One region of the Mesorhizobium sp. CA4 genome, then DNA from elsewhere that is predicted to be linked to it. Evidence: riboswitches for the same ligand, from Rfam matches in the RefSeq annotation. Region 1 holds a riboswitch; the other holds the start of a gene.
What was found. Region 1 has a riboswitch for cobalamin ahead of LB528_RS18330 (CbtB domain-containing protein). Riboswitches for the same ligand answer to the same signal wherever they lie in the genome.

Region 1 (5,328 bases):
ATCCACCTTGCGATACGCCTCATGCACATGGCGGTCTACTTGCGTGGCGGAAACGTCGCCAAGGGCGGCAGCGTCAGGACGATCCTCTATGTCTCGGGCGCGCTGGTCACGCTTATCCTCATCCTCGTGACGGGATGGGCGGCGCTTCGCTGAGCAGCGCTCCCTTTTCGCTCCGACGGCGGAACCCTCGCCCCGATCGGAGGTTCATCCCCTGTGCAACCACAGGAGATGCGCCATGGACCACACCAGCCACATAAGACTGACCAATGCCGAGCTCACGCCGGACATCCTCGAGGGCGCCACCATCTACGGCCCCGATGACGAGAAGATCGGCTCGGTCGACCACCTGCATGGCAGCCAGGTCGTCATCGATGTCGGCGGCTTTCTCGGCATCGGCGCCAAGCCGGTGGCCGTCGCCGCCAGCCAGCTTGACTTCATGCGCGACGAGGACGGCGATGTCCATGCCGTCACCAGTTGGACGAAAGATCAGTTGAAGGCGATGCCCGAGCATCGCGACTGAACCGCTTCGAGCAGCTCGCGCTCGGCCGCCTGCATCTGGCCGTCGTGCTCAACGAGACCGGCGGTCGACAAATAATAAGAGGCGGTGCCGCCCTGGCCGGCGGTTCGCCCCACGCCGTTTCCCGAAGGCAGTCCCGGCAAAAAAAAGCCCGCTTCGGCATGCCGAAGCGGGCGGGAATTTTAGGACAGCAAGCTTACTTGCAGTCCTTCAGCATCTTCAGCGCCTTTTCGGCATTGGCTTGGGACGTGTAGGCCTTTGTCCCGGCATCGGTCAGTTTCTTGCCGTCCGGCTTCGTGGAAACCACGGAGCATTTCTTGGTGGTGGCGTCTTTTGCCACCCAATACTGCGTGGCCGCAAATGCCGGCATGCTGAAAAGCGAAACAACCGAAGCTGCAACCAGAACCTTGCGAATCATAGCGTTCTCCCAAGTTGAATTCGACTCGGCCCGTTCATCCGGAAGTACCCATCACGCGGATATCCGAGCCGAACCGCTGGCGAGCCGTATCGCGAATTAACCGCCGAGGGCAATTTACAAAAATGTAAAGTTCGGCCGTCCGCCTACACGCTGCGCCCACGCTTTTTTCGCGCCATGTCGGCGTGACATCGGCCGAATACCGCAAGCGCTTGGCCGGCATCGCGGGTATCGGCGCACACGGCACATTGAGGCGACCTGGATCAATCCGGCGGCATCTAGGCGACCCTCTCGCCGTCTTTCTTGACGAACTCGCGCACCGGATTGTCGAGCAGCAGCGGCACCGCTTCGATGGTCGGGGCGCGTCAGTCCTTCGGCGCGTTGCTGTAGAGCGCCACGCCGACGCGGTCGTTGCGCCGCCACCGCACGAAAGCGCGATAGACCGTGTCGTCAGCCGGAACCTCGAGCAGGAAGCGTTCGGGGATGCCCATATCGGCGGCCACGCGCAATTCCGCACCCTGCTCGTGCTGGTTTCTGATCGTGCAGCCGATCCGGACGCCGTTGGCGATGATCGTGGCTTCCTTGAGCACGAATTCGCGCGCATGAAGACGGCGCTCGGTCTCGGGATATTCGGCCATGGGCAGCGGACTCCTCGGGCAAGGCTCTCCTCGCCACGGGGCCGCACCATAGCAGCGAGGCGTTTCCGTTCCGTTAGCGATTGCTGAAACGGCGAGGCTCGCCCGCTGGTCGGCAGGTGAGCGGTTATCCAGCGTTATATTGCGCCGGCGACCACGCCGCTCGCGTGCAGCACCCAGCGGCGGCCGTCGCTGCGAAATTCGGTGAGCGACAGCGGCTCGAGGTCGATCTTCCAGACCGAGGAGAGCGGTGCGCCCAGCACATGCACGATGGCGGCGCGGATCGGCACGGCATGGGTGAGCGCGATGGTGTGGCCGCTCTCGGCAGCCAGGCGCTCCAACAGTGCCGCGCCGCGCAAGGCCACCGCGGCAAGCGACTCGCCGCCATGGGGTGCGGCATCCGGATCGGAAAGCCATACCGCCATGCCTTCCGGATCCTCCGCCTGCACCTCCTCGAAACTTTTGCCGGCCCAGCGCCCGAAATCCTGCTCGGCAAGCAACGGCTCGACCGTCGCGTCAAGGCCGAGCGCGTCGGCCGTCTGACGCGCGGCCAGCGCCGGGCTCGTCCAGACGCGGTCGGCGCGGCGCAGCGAAGCGGCCAGCGCGCCGGCACGCTCGAAGGCCCGCGGCTCCGGCGCCTCGTCACTTGGAAAACGACCCTTGCGCGTGGCCTGCGTCGCGCCGCTTGCGATCATCGTCAGGCGGGCGAGCATCCCAAAACTCCGTGGTCTAGTGAAATTTCGGCCGTGCGAAGCCGTATTGGCCATTGCATGTCGTTGACAGACGAACGAAGTGCTGACAAGTGTTTTAGCGCTATACGGGATTGGAAGCCGGTGCGAGTCCGGCACGGTCGCGCCACTGTGATCGGCACCAGCCGAAAGTCAGGCCTTATTCCGCAGCATTGTTCGATCAACGGGACGCAGTATCCCACGGGAGGTCAATATGTCCGACACCACCTTCGCCCCCAGCTACGGTCCGGTTGCGATTCCGGTTCGCGAGCTTCTGCCGTGGGCCATCTTCGCCGGCCTGATGCTGATGATGGCGATCTATTTCGTCGGCGCGGAAGAAGGCGCGACGTCGCTGATCCGTGGCACCTATGTGCACGAGTTCGTGCATGATGGCCGCCACCTGCTCGGCTTCCCCTGCCACTAAAGCGGTTCAGCATCGCTGAACCCCTTTCGATTCTGATCTAACGCAATTCCGGACGGAAAACCGCTACGCACTTTTCCTGGAATTGCTTGGTTGGCTTAACGCAATTCCGAACGGAAAACCGCTAAGCACTTTTCCTGGAATTGCTCAGAAGGATTAGTGACATGGTCGGAAAACTTTTGCTGCGCGGCATGCTTGTCGGGCTGGTTGCGGGGATTCTGGCGTTCGCCTTCGCGCGCGTCTATGGCGAGCCGCAGGTCGACAAGGCGATCGCCTTCGAGGACCAGCAGGCGCAGGCAGCCGGTGTGGCGCCGGAACCCGAGATGGTCAGCCGCACCACGCAGGCCGGCATCGGTCTCGCAACCGGCGTGCTGGTCTACGGCGCCGCCCTTGGCGGGCTGTTCTCGCTGGTCTTCGCCTATGCCTATGGCCGTCTGGGCTCGCTCGGTCCGCGCGGCACCTCGGCGCTGATCGCGCTGCTCGGCTTCCTTGCCGCGATCGTGGTTCCGAGTCTCAAATACCCGGCCAACCCGCCGGCGGTAGGCAATGCCGAGACCATCGGCTACCGCACCGAGCTGTTCTTCATCATGATCGTCGTCTCGATCGCGGCGATGGTGGCGGCGGTCGGCCTGGCGCAGCGGCTGTGGAACCGGCTCGGCGCCTGGAACGCCTCGATCGTCGCGGGTCTCGCCTTCCTCGTCGTCTTCGCGCTGGTGAAGGCGGCGCTGCCGGATATCAACGAAGTGCCAGAGAATTTCTCGGCGACCGTGCTGTGGCAGTTCCGCGTCGCCTCGCTCGGCATCCAGTTGGTGCTGTGGACCGTCGTTGGGCTCGGCTTCGGCGCGGCTGCCGAGCGCGTGGTCGCGGTGCGCGACCAGCGCAGCCCGGCACGCCGCTACGCCTGAATCCGATGCGCTGGCCGCCACGGTTTCGCGCCCTGGCGGCCAAAATGGCTCACCGGTGGGTAGGACCGCCGAGCCACTTTGGCCCTTTGTTTTCTCGCAATTCCGGACGGAAAACCGCAGCACAGTTTTCCTGGAATTGCTCGGTTTCGGTGCTGCTCGCACTTCTGGCCGCCACATCCGCGCAAGCGCATAGCGGCTCGTCGGCCCCGCCTCCCCCAGGCATACAGATCCCCAGCCTGACCCACGGCCAGATGGTGGTGATTGCGCGCTACCGAGGCGACATCCTGGACCTTGCCCAACGCCAGACCGTGACCGACCCGACCTTCCGGCGGCTCTACAATCACGGCAATCTGCAATTCACCTACTGCCTCTGGGGCCTGATGCCGGGAAGTCTTGGCGAGGAAGAGAGCCCGTTCAACGAATGTAGCCACGCCTATCTCGCCACCGCCAAGGCGCTGCTCACCTATATGGCCACGATGCCCTCTGCCGAACGCAACGCGAAGGCGCTGATCTCCGACATCGATGCCGAGATGGTGCGCAGCAGCGCGTCGTGGATCCTGTGCCAGCATAGCGGCGAGGCCTTCAGCACCGGCGCGGTCATCGAGCCACGCTGGCGGGACATCTTCTTCCACCTGCCGAGTCTCGCGGTGCTGCTTGCCACGGCAGCGGCGCTCACCGCCGCCGCATGGTCGATTATCGGCGCGCCGCGTAGCCGCACGGCCTAGGGCGTTCACGTTCACGGAAACCGGGCGCGCATCACAATTCCGCGAGCGTGATGTCATCTCGGAACGGCAGACGTTTTCCATTTGGGCACCTGGGCTGAACACAGGAGCAAATCATGCATGGAAAAATCATAGCTGGCCTCGCGTTAGCAGCCTCCCTTGGAATTGCCCAGCCCTCCCTTGCCGCACCCGACTGGAAGGCGGTAGCGCAGGCGCTCGGGAAATCCGGCACAGAAGCACCAGGGGGAGTGTACCGCGTCGGGCTGCCTCGTTCCGATCTGAAAGTCACTCTCGACGGCGTGGAACTCAAACCGGCCCTGGCGCTCGGCTCATGGCTCGCATTCAAACCCGTGGGCGATCACGACGCCATGGTCATGGGCGATCTCGTGTTGACCGTGCCTGAGATCGACCCGGTAATGATGAAACTGATTGAAAGCGGCATCGAGATCACGGCCCTCCACAATCATCTGCAGAGGGCCCAGCCGGAGACGATGTATATGCACGTCCTTGGGCACGGCGATCCGGAGAAGCTGGCTGCGGCGCTGCATACGGCGTTGCAGCAGAGTGGAACGCCGCTTTCGGACGCACCGGCGAGCACCGCCGCTGCTTCGAAAGCGATCGATCTTGATACGCAAACCATTGACCAGGCGCTTGGCCACAAAGGCAAGGTCAATGGCGGTGTCTATCAGGTCAGCATCGCGCGCGCAGAAACCATCAAGGACGATGGCATGGAGGTGCCGGATGCAATGGGCTCTGCGATTGCCATCAACTTCCAGCCGACTGGAAACGGCAAGGCCGCGATCACCGGCGATTTCGTCCTGATCGCCTCTGAAGTGAATCCGGTGCTACGAGCTCTGCGGGAAAGCGGAATAGAGGTGACGGCTGTGCACAACCACATGCTCGACGATCAACCCCGGCTGTTCTTCATGCATTTTTGGGCAAATGACGATGTCGGGAAGTTGGCCAAAGGGCTGAAGCTGGCGCT
Region 2 (5,328 bases), on a different contig from region 1:
TCTCGACGAAGGCCAGCGATGCCGGATCTTTGAGGCTGGAGACGAAGATCGGTATGGGGGCCAGGCCTTGCGAACACAGGGCGTCAACGAGTGCGTCGATGGGCCCTACGTCGGCGGCAAGCAGCATCGAGCGGTAGAAGAGGATGGGGATGACCGGGGTGCTGAGGTTGTCAGCGTCGAGTTCTGTCGCCCCCCCCTCTGTCCTGCCGGACATCTCCCCCGCAAGGGGGGAGATTGAGCTGCCGTCGATGGTTTCGCCAATCGCGGATGCTGCAATGTGTTCTATTGTTGAGTTAGCAGAAGAGGCGCCACGGTCGATGACGGCTGATCTTCCCCCTTGCGGGGGCCGGCAGGACAGAGGGGGGTGCGAAGGATCGCCGACCTTTGAAAGTGTAGGCTTTTCGACAACTCCCAATCCCGGCTCATAATGCCCCGCCTTCGGCACGCTGACCGGTTCGGCCACGGCCGCATCCGACCCCGCCAACCTTGCCAGCCTTTGCACCAGCGCGCGCATATTGGGCAGGCCGCCTTCGCGGAAATAGCCGAGCAGGGCGTCGAGCTCGGCGCGCGGTAGGGTTGAGCCTTCGATCAGCCGCAGGTCCTCGTCATGGCTTTCGCCGGGCAGCAATGCCAGCTTGATGCCGCGTTCGCGCGCCACCGCGGCGAGTTGGTCGCAGCCATAGCGCCACCAGTCATAGCCGCCGAGGATGCGGACGAGGATGACCCGGGCGTGGCGGGCGACGCTGTCGATCCACAGGTCCACCGACATCGGGTGGCGAAGGTCGCGCAGCGCCGCCAACCGCATCGAAGGCAGCCGCGCCGCATCCGCCTTCCAGGCCGTGGCAAGGCCGGCGAGATCGCTGTCGGTGAAAGACAATGCCACGACATCCGCAGGCGTCTGCCTGAGGTCGATCGGCTCGGCGAGATCGTCGAGCGAAGCGGATGTGGTGGCGAGGATGTGCATCGGAGTCCGGATTTGCCTCAGCCGGCGAGGATACGCTCGATCGCCGGGCGGTTCAGCCCCTTGAGGCCGATGACGACGAGCCGCGAGCGGCGGTCGTCATCGGCTGTCCAGGCGCGGTCGTAATAGTGGTTCACGCGTGGGCCGACGGCCTGCAGCAGAAGCCGCATCGGCTTGCCGCCGACCTCGACGAAGCCTTTAACGCGCAGCACGTTTTCCTGCTCGGCGGCAATGGCGACGCGCTTGGCCAGCTCGTCGGGATTGGCGATCGACGGAATGTCGAGGACGAAGGAATCGAAATCATCATGCTCATGGTCGAGCTCGTCGTCGTGATGGGTCTTGCGGTTCTCGATGTCGTCCTCCACCGCAAGGCCGAGGCCGAGCAGCACGGACGGGTCAACCTTGCCCTGCGCTGTCGGCACGACCTTGACGGCGCGCGCGACATGCTCGCCGATGACGGCGTTGGCGCGGGCGGAGCCCGCCGCATCCATCAGGTCGCTCTTCGACAGGATGATCAGGTCGGCGCAGGCGATCTGGTCCTCGAACACCTCCTCGACCGGATCGTCATGGTCGAGGGAATCGTCCGCTGCACGCTGCGCCTGCAACGCATCCATATCGGAGGCGACGCGGCCGTCGGCGAGCGCCGGGCCGTCGACCACGGCGATGACGCCGTCGACCGTCACGCGGCTCTTCACCGTCGGCCACTGGAATGCCTGCACCAGCGGCTTCGGCAGAGCGAGGCCCGAGGTCTCGATCAGGATATGGTCTACCTTGGGGTTGAGCGACAGGATCTGGTCGAGCGCCGGCACGAAATCGTCGGCAACCGTGCAGCAGATGCAGCCATTGGCGAGCTCGACGATGTTTTCTTCCGGACAAGAGTCGACGCCGCAGCCTTTCAGGATCTCGCCGTCGATGCCGACATCGCCGAACTCGTTGACGATGATCGCCAGCCGCTTGCCCTTGGCGTTCTCGAGCAGATTGCGGATCAGCGTCGTCTTGCCGGCGCCGAGGAAGCCGGTGACGACGGTGCAGGGAACACGGGAAACGGATGCGGTCATGGTCAGTCCTTCAGCATGTCGAGAGGGGGGATGCGGGCAACCAGGCCGCGCTTGAGGGAATCGGGCCGGCCGCGCCAGGGGATGAGGCCATCGGTCGAGGTGGCGAAGAGCTTTGCGCCGGCGACGAGATCAGCGCCGCTGGTCGTGTTCAGATCGCCGAAGACGTAGCTCCAGCAGCCGTCGCGCAGCAGCACGGCGCTCAGCCGGCGTTTGCAGTTGCCGAGGCATTCGACGGTACGGATGCTGATCTTTTCGCCGGAGGCAGCCCGACGCGTGTCTTCGGCAAGCAGTGCACCGGCGCGCGGATGCGCATCCGAACCCGTCTCGTCGCGGCAGGATGAGCAGACGATGACGGTCACACCGGCCAAAGCGTCGGGCTCGGACGGATTATCCGCACTGTTTGCCGGGAAACTGCCGTTGCGATCCAAAACCATGCTCCTTGCCCGGAAAACCCGCCGGGTATTCGGATACTTAAAGTCTCAGACGGCAGGTCTCCTGGCTCACGGGTCGTCGCCCTGAATGCCGCCTTCCCGGGAACATCCCAGTGGTTTTCGGCAGAGGCTCGTCGCTTACAGTTGCGGGGACAGCCGCGGATTTGGGTGTTGGCCCGCACCGCATTCCCTCTTGGCTCCTCCCTTTGCCGGGAGAAGACCGTCTGGGTCAGGATTTAGGCTTACGGTTAGGTCCCTGTCAACGCGCAGCTACGACACCTTGATGTCGGCCAGCGCCGGTCCGAGGTCGCCGGCCGGCGTCACTTCGATCGACTCCAGGCCGAGCCAGCCCTGCATCTGCTTCAGCTCATCGAAAAGCTGGGCGGCCGTTTCGGGCGGGGCGCCGGCCTCGGCATAGGCGGCGTGGACGCGCAAGATGCTGGCCGGGCGGTCAGCTCTCAGATCGACGCGGGCGACGATCCGATCGCCGAGCAGGAAGGGCAGAACGTAGTAGCCATATTGGCGTTTTTCGGCCGGCGTGTAGATCTCGATGCGGTAGCGGAAATTGAAGAGTTTCTCCGTCCTGGTGCGTTCGAAGACGACGGGATCGAAGGGGGCGAGCAGGGCGCGCGCCTCTATCCGGCGCGGGGAACGGGCGTCCTTGTGGAGATAGGCGGTCTTGTCCCAGCCTTCGACCTTCACCGGCAGCAATTCGCCGGCATCGACCAAATCCTCGATGCGGTCCTTCGTGTCGCCCGGCGCGAGTCGAAAATAGTCGCGCAGGTCGCCATAGGTGGCGATACCGTGGGCGCGGGCTGAGATGCGCAGCAATTCGCGATGCGCGTCCTCGACCGAGGGTACGGGAAGGTCGAGCACCGCCTGCGGCAAAACGCGCTCGGGCAGGTCGTAATAGCGTTCGAAGCCGCGGCGGTAGGCGGTCGTAATGCGTCCGGCCCAGAACAGCCATTCGAACGCGTGTTTGGCCTCGCTCCAGCCCCACCAGCCGCCATTGCCCTTGTGGCCATCGATATCGGAGGCGGCGATCGGACCGCGATCAGCGACCTCTCTATATATCTCGTCGATCATTTCCTTGCGTTCACGGCCCCATTTCGCCAGGCCGAGATACATCTCGTCGCCCTGCTCGGCGCGCTGCATGCGCCAGCGCATCAGAGGATAGGTCTCGACGGGCAGGAACGACGCCTCATGCGCCCAGTATTCGAACACGGCGCGCTTGCGGGTGACCGCGGCATTGTCGAGCAGCGTAAGCGGGTAGGGGCCGAGACGCGAATAGAGCGGCATATAATGCGCGCGCACCACCGCGCTCACGGAATCGATCTGCAGAAGGCCGGTTCGCGAAAGCACCCGGGCAAGGTGCCGGCGATCCGGAACTCCTGCGGGGCGAGGGTCGTTGAACCCTTGCGCGCCGAGCGCAATGCGCCTCGCCATGGCCAGCGAAATCTTGTCCTTCATCAGGTGTCCTTGCCCCGATCGTCCGTTAGATCTTCAGCCGTGATTCCGGCCATGCTAGCAGGCAAATGGCGGGAGATATGTCAGGAGAGAAAAGTGGAGTAAAAAGCGAAGGAAATCAAACAGGAGCGGATCGGACCAGTTTCTTCCGATAAGCCGTCCAGGGCCGCGATTTGAACAAGGTTTGACTTGCGTCACCGAAACCGCTGCGCTAACCCTCGCCGCGTTGCAGCATGGGCCCGTTAAAACGGTTCAGCGGTTAATCTGTCACGCTTCCGCATTAGAGTTCGTTGCTGTAATCAAAATGAACTGCCCCCACCGAAGGAAAGTCGCCGCATGAGCGCACTCCTAAGTTCGTACCTGCCTATCGTGCTGTTCATCGCCGTGGCGATGATCGTCGGTCTGGCACTCATCGTTGCTCCGTTCCTGGTGGCCTACCGCAATCCCGACCCGGAAAAGCTTTCCGCCTATGAATGCGGGTTCAACTCGTTCGACGACGCCCGCATGAAGTTCGACATCCGCTTCTACTTGGTGTCGATCCTGTTCATCATCTTCGATCTCGAGGTCGCCTTCCTGTTCCCGTGGGCGGTGTCCTTCTCGAAGCTCGGCATGCTCGGCTTCTGGTCGATGATGGTCTTCTTGGCGGTGCTGACCATCGGTTTTGCCTATGAATGGAAAAAAGGAGCGCTGGAATGGGATTGAACGACAGTTCAGGCACCCTCGTCGCGCCGAAGCCCAAGGGCATCATCGACCCCAACACCGGCAGGCCGGTAGGGGAAGACGATCCCTTCTTCCTCGAAATCAACAATGAGCTGGCCGACAAGGGTTTTCTTGTCACCTCGACCGAAGCGCTGATCACCTGGGCGCGCAGCGGCTCGCTGATGTTCATGACCTTCGGCCTCGCCTGCTGCGCGGTCGAAATGATCCACACCTCGATGCCGCGCTATGACTCGGAGCGTTTCGGCGTCGCGCCGCGCGCGTCGCCGCGCCAGTCCGACATCATGATCGTCGCCGGCACGCTGACCAACAAGATGGCGCCGGCGCTGCGCAAGGTTTATGACCAGATGCCGGAGCCACGCTACGTCATCTCGATGGGCTCCTGCGCCAATGGCGGCGGCTACTACCACTATTCGTATTCGGTGGTGCGCGGCTGCGACCGCGTCGTGCCGGTCGACATCTATGTGCCCGGCTGCCCGCCGAGCGCGGAAGCGCTGCTCTACGGCATTCTCCTTCTGCAGAAGAAGATCCGCCGCACCGGCACGATCGAGCGGTGAGCCGATGACCCTGGCGTTGAACGAACTCTCCACCTATCTCGGCGAGAAGCTCTCCGGCCGCATCGGCGAAGCCGTGCTTGCCTATGGCGAGCTGACGGTGCCGGTCGAGCCGGGCAATCTTATCGAGGTGGCCACCT

Region 2: it holds a riboswitch for cobalamin, as region 1 does, so the genes downstream of both, LB528_RS07630 (DUF1636 family protein) here and LB528_RS18330 (CbtB domain-containing protein) in region 1, are expected to answer to the same signal.

The regions. Positions count from the first base shown of each region.
Region 1 is NZ_JAIUHK010000021.1:89,761-95,088, forward strand. Features, by position in the region: gene LB528_RS18300 (MAPEG family protein) at 1-153, shown strand, start outside; gene LB528_RS18305 (PRC-barrel domain containing protein) at 236-520, shown strand; gene LB528_RS18310 (hypothetical protein) at 487-633, opposite strand; gene LB528_RS18315 (hypothetical protein) at 714-935, opposite strand; gene LB528_RS18320 (PilZ domain-containing protein) at 1,298-1,570, opposite strand; gene LB528_RS18325 (histidine phosphatase family protein) at 1,705-2,280, opposite strand; adenosylcobalamin (AdoCbl) riboswitch at 2,366-2,509, shown strand; gene LB528_RS18330 (CbtB domain-containing protein) at 2,510-2,719, shown strand; gene LB528_RS18335 (CbtA family protein) at 2,881-3,621, shown strand; gene LB528_RS18340 (hypothetical protein) at 3,771-4,346, shown strand; gene LB528_RS18345 (DUF1259 domain-containing protein) at 4,460-5,328, shown strand, end outside.
Region 2 is NZ_JAIUHK010000006.1:185,912-191,239, forward strand. Features, by position in the region: gene cobN (cobaltochelatase subunit CobN) at 1-964, opposite strand, end outside; gene cobW (cobalamin biosynthesis protein CobW) at 982-2,019, opposite strand; gene LB528_RS07630 (DUF1636 family protein) at 2,022-2,447, opposite strand; cobalamin riboswitch at 2,487-2,690, opposite strand; gene LB528_RS07635 (winged helix-turn-helix domain-containing protein) at 2,721-3,920, opposite strand; gene LB528_RS07640 (NADH-quinone oxidoreductase subunit A) at 4,254-4,619, shown strand; gene LB528_RS07645 (NuoB/complex I 20 kDa subunit family protein) at 4,610-5,191, shown strand; gene LB528_RS07650 (NADH-quinone oxidoreductase subunit C) at 5,196-5,328, shown strand, end outside.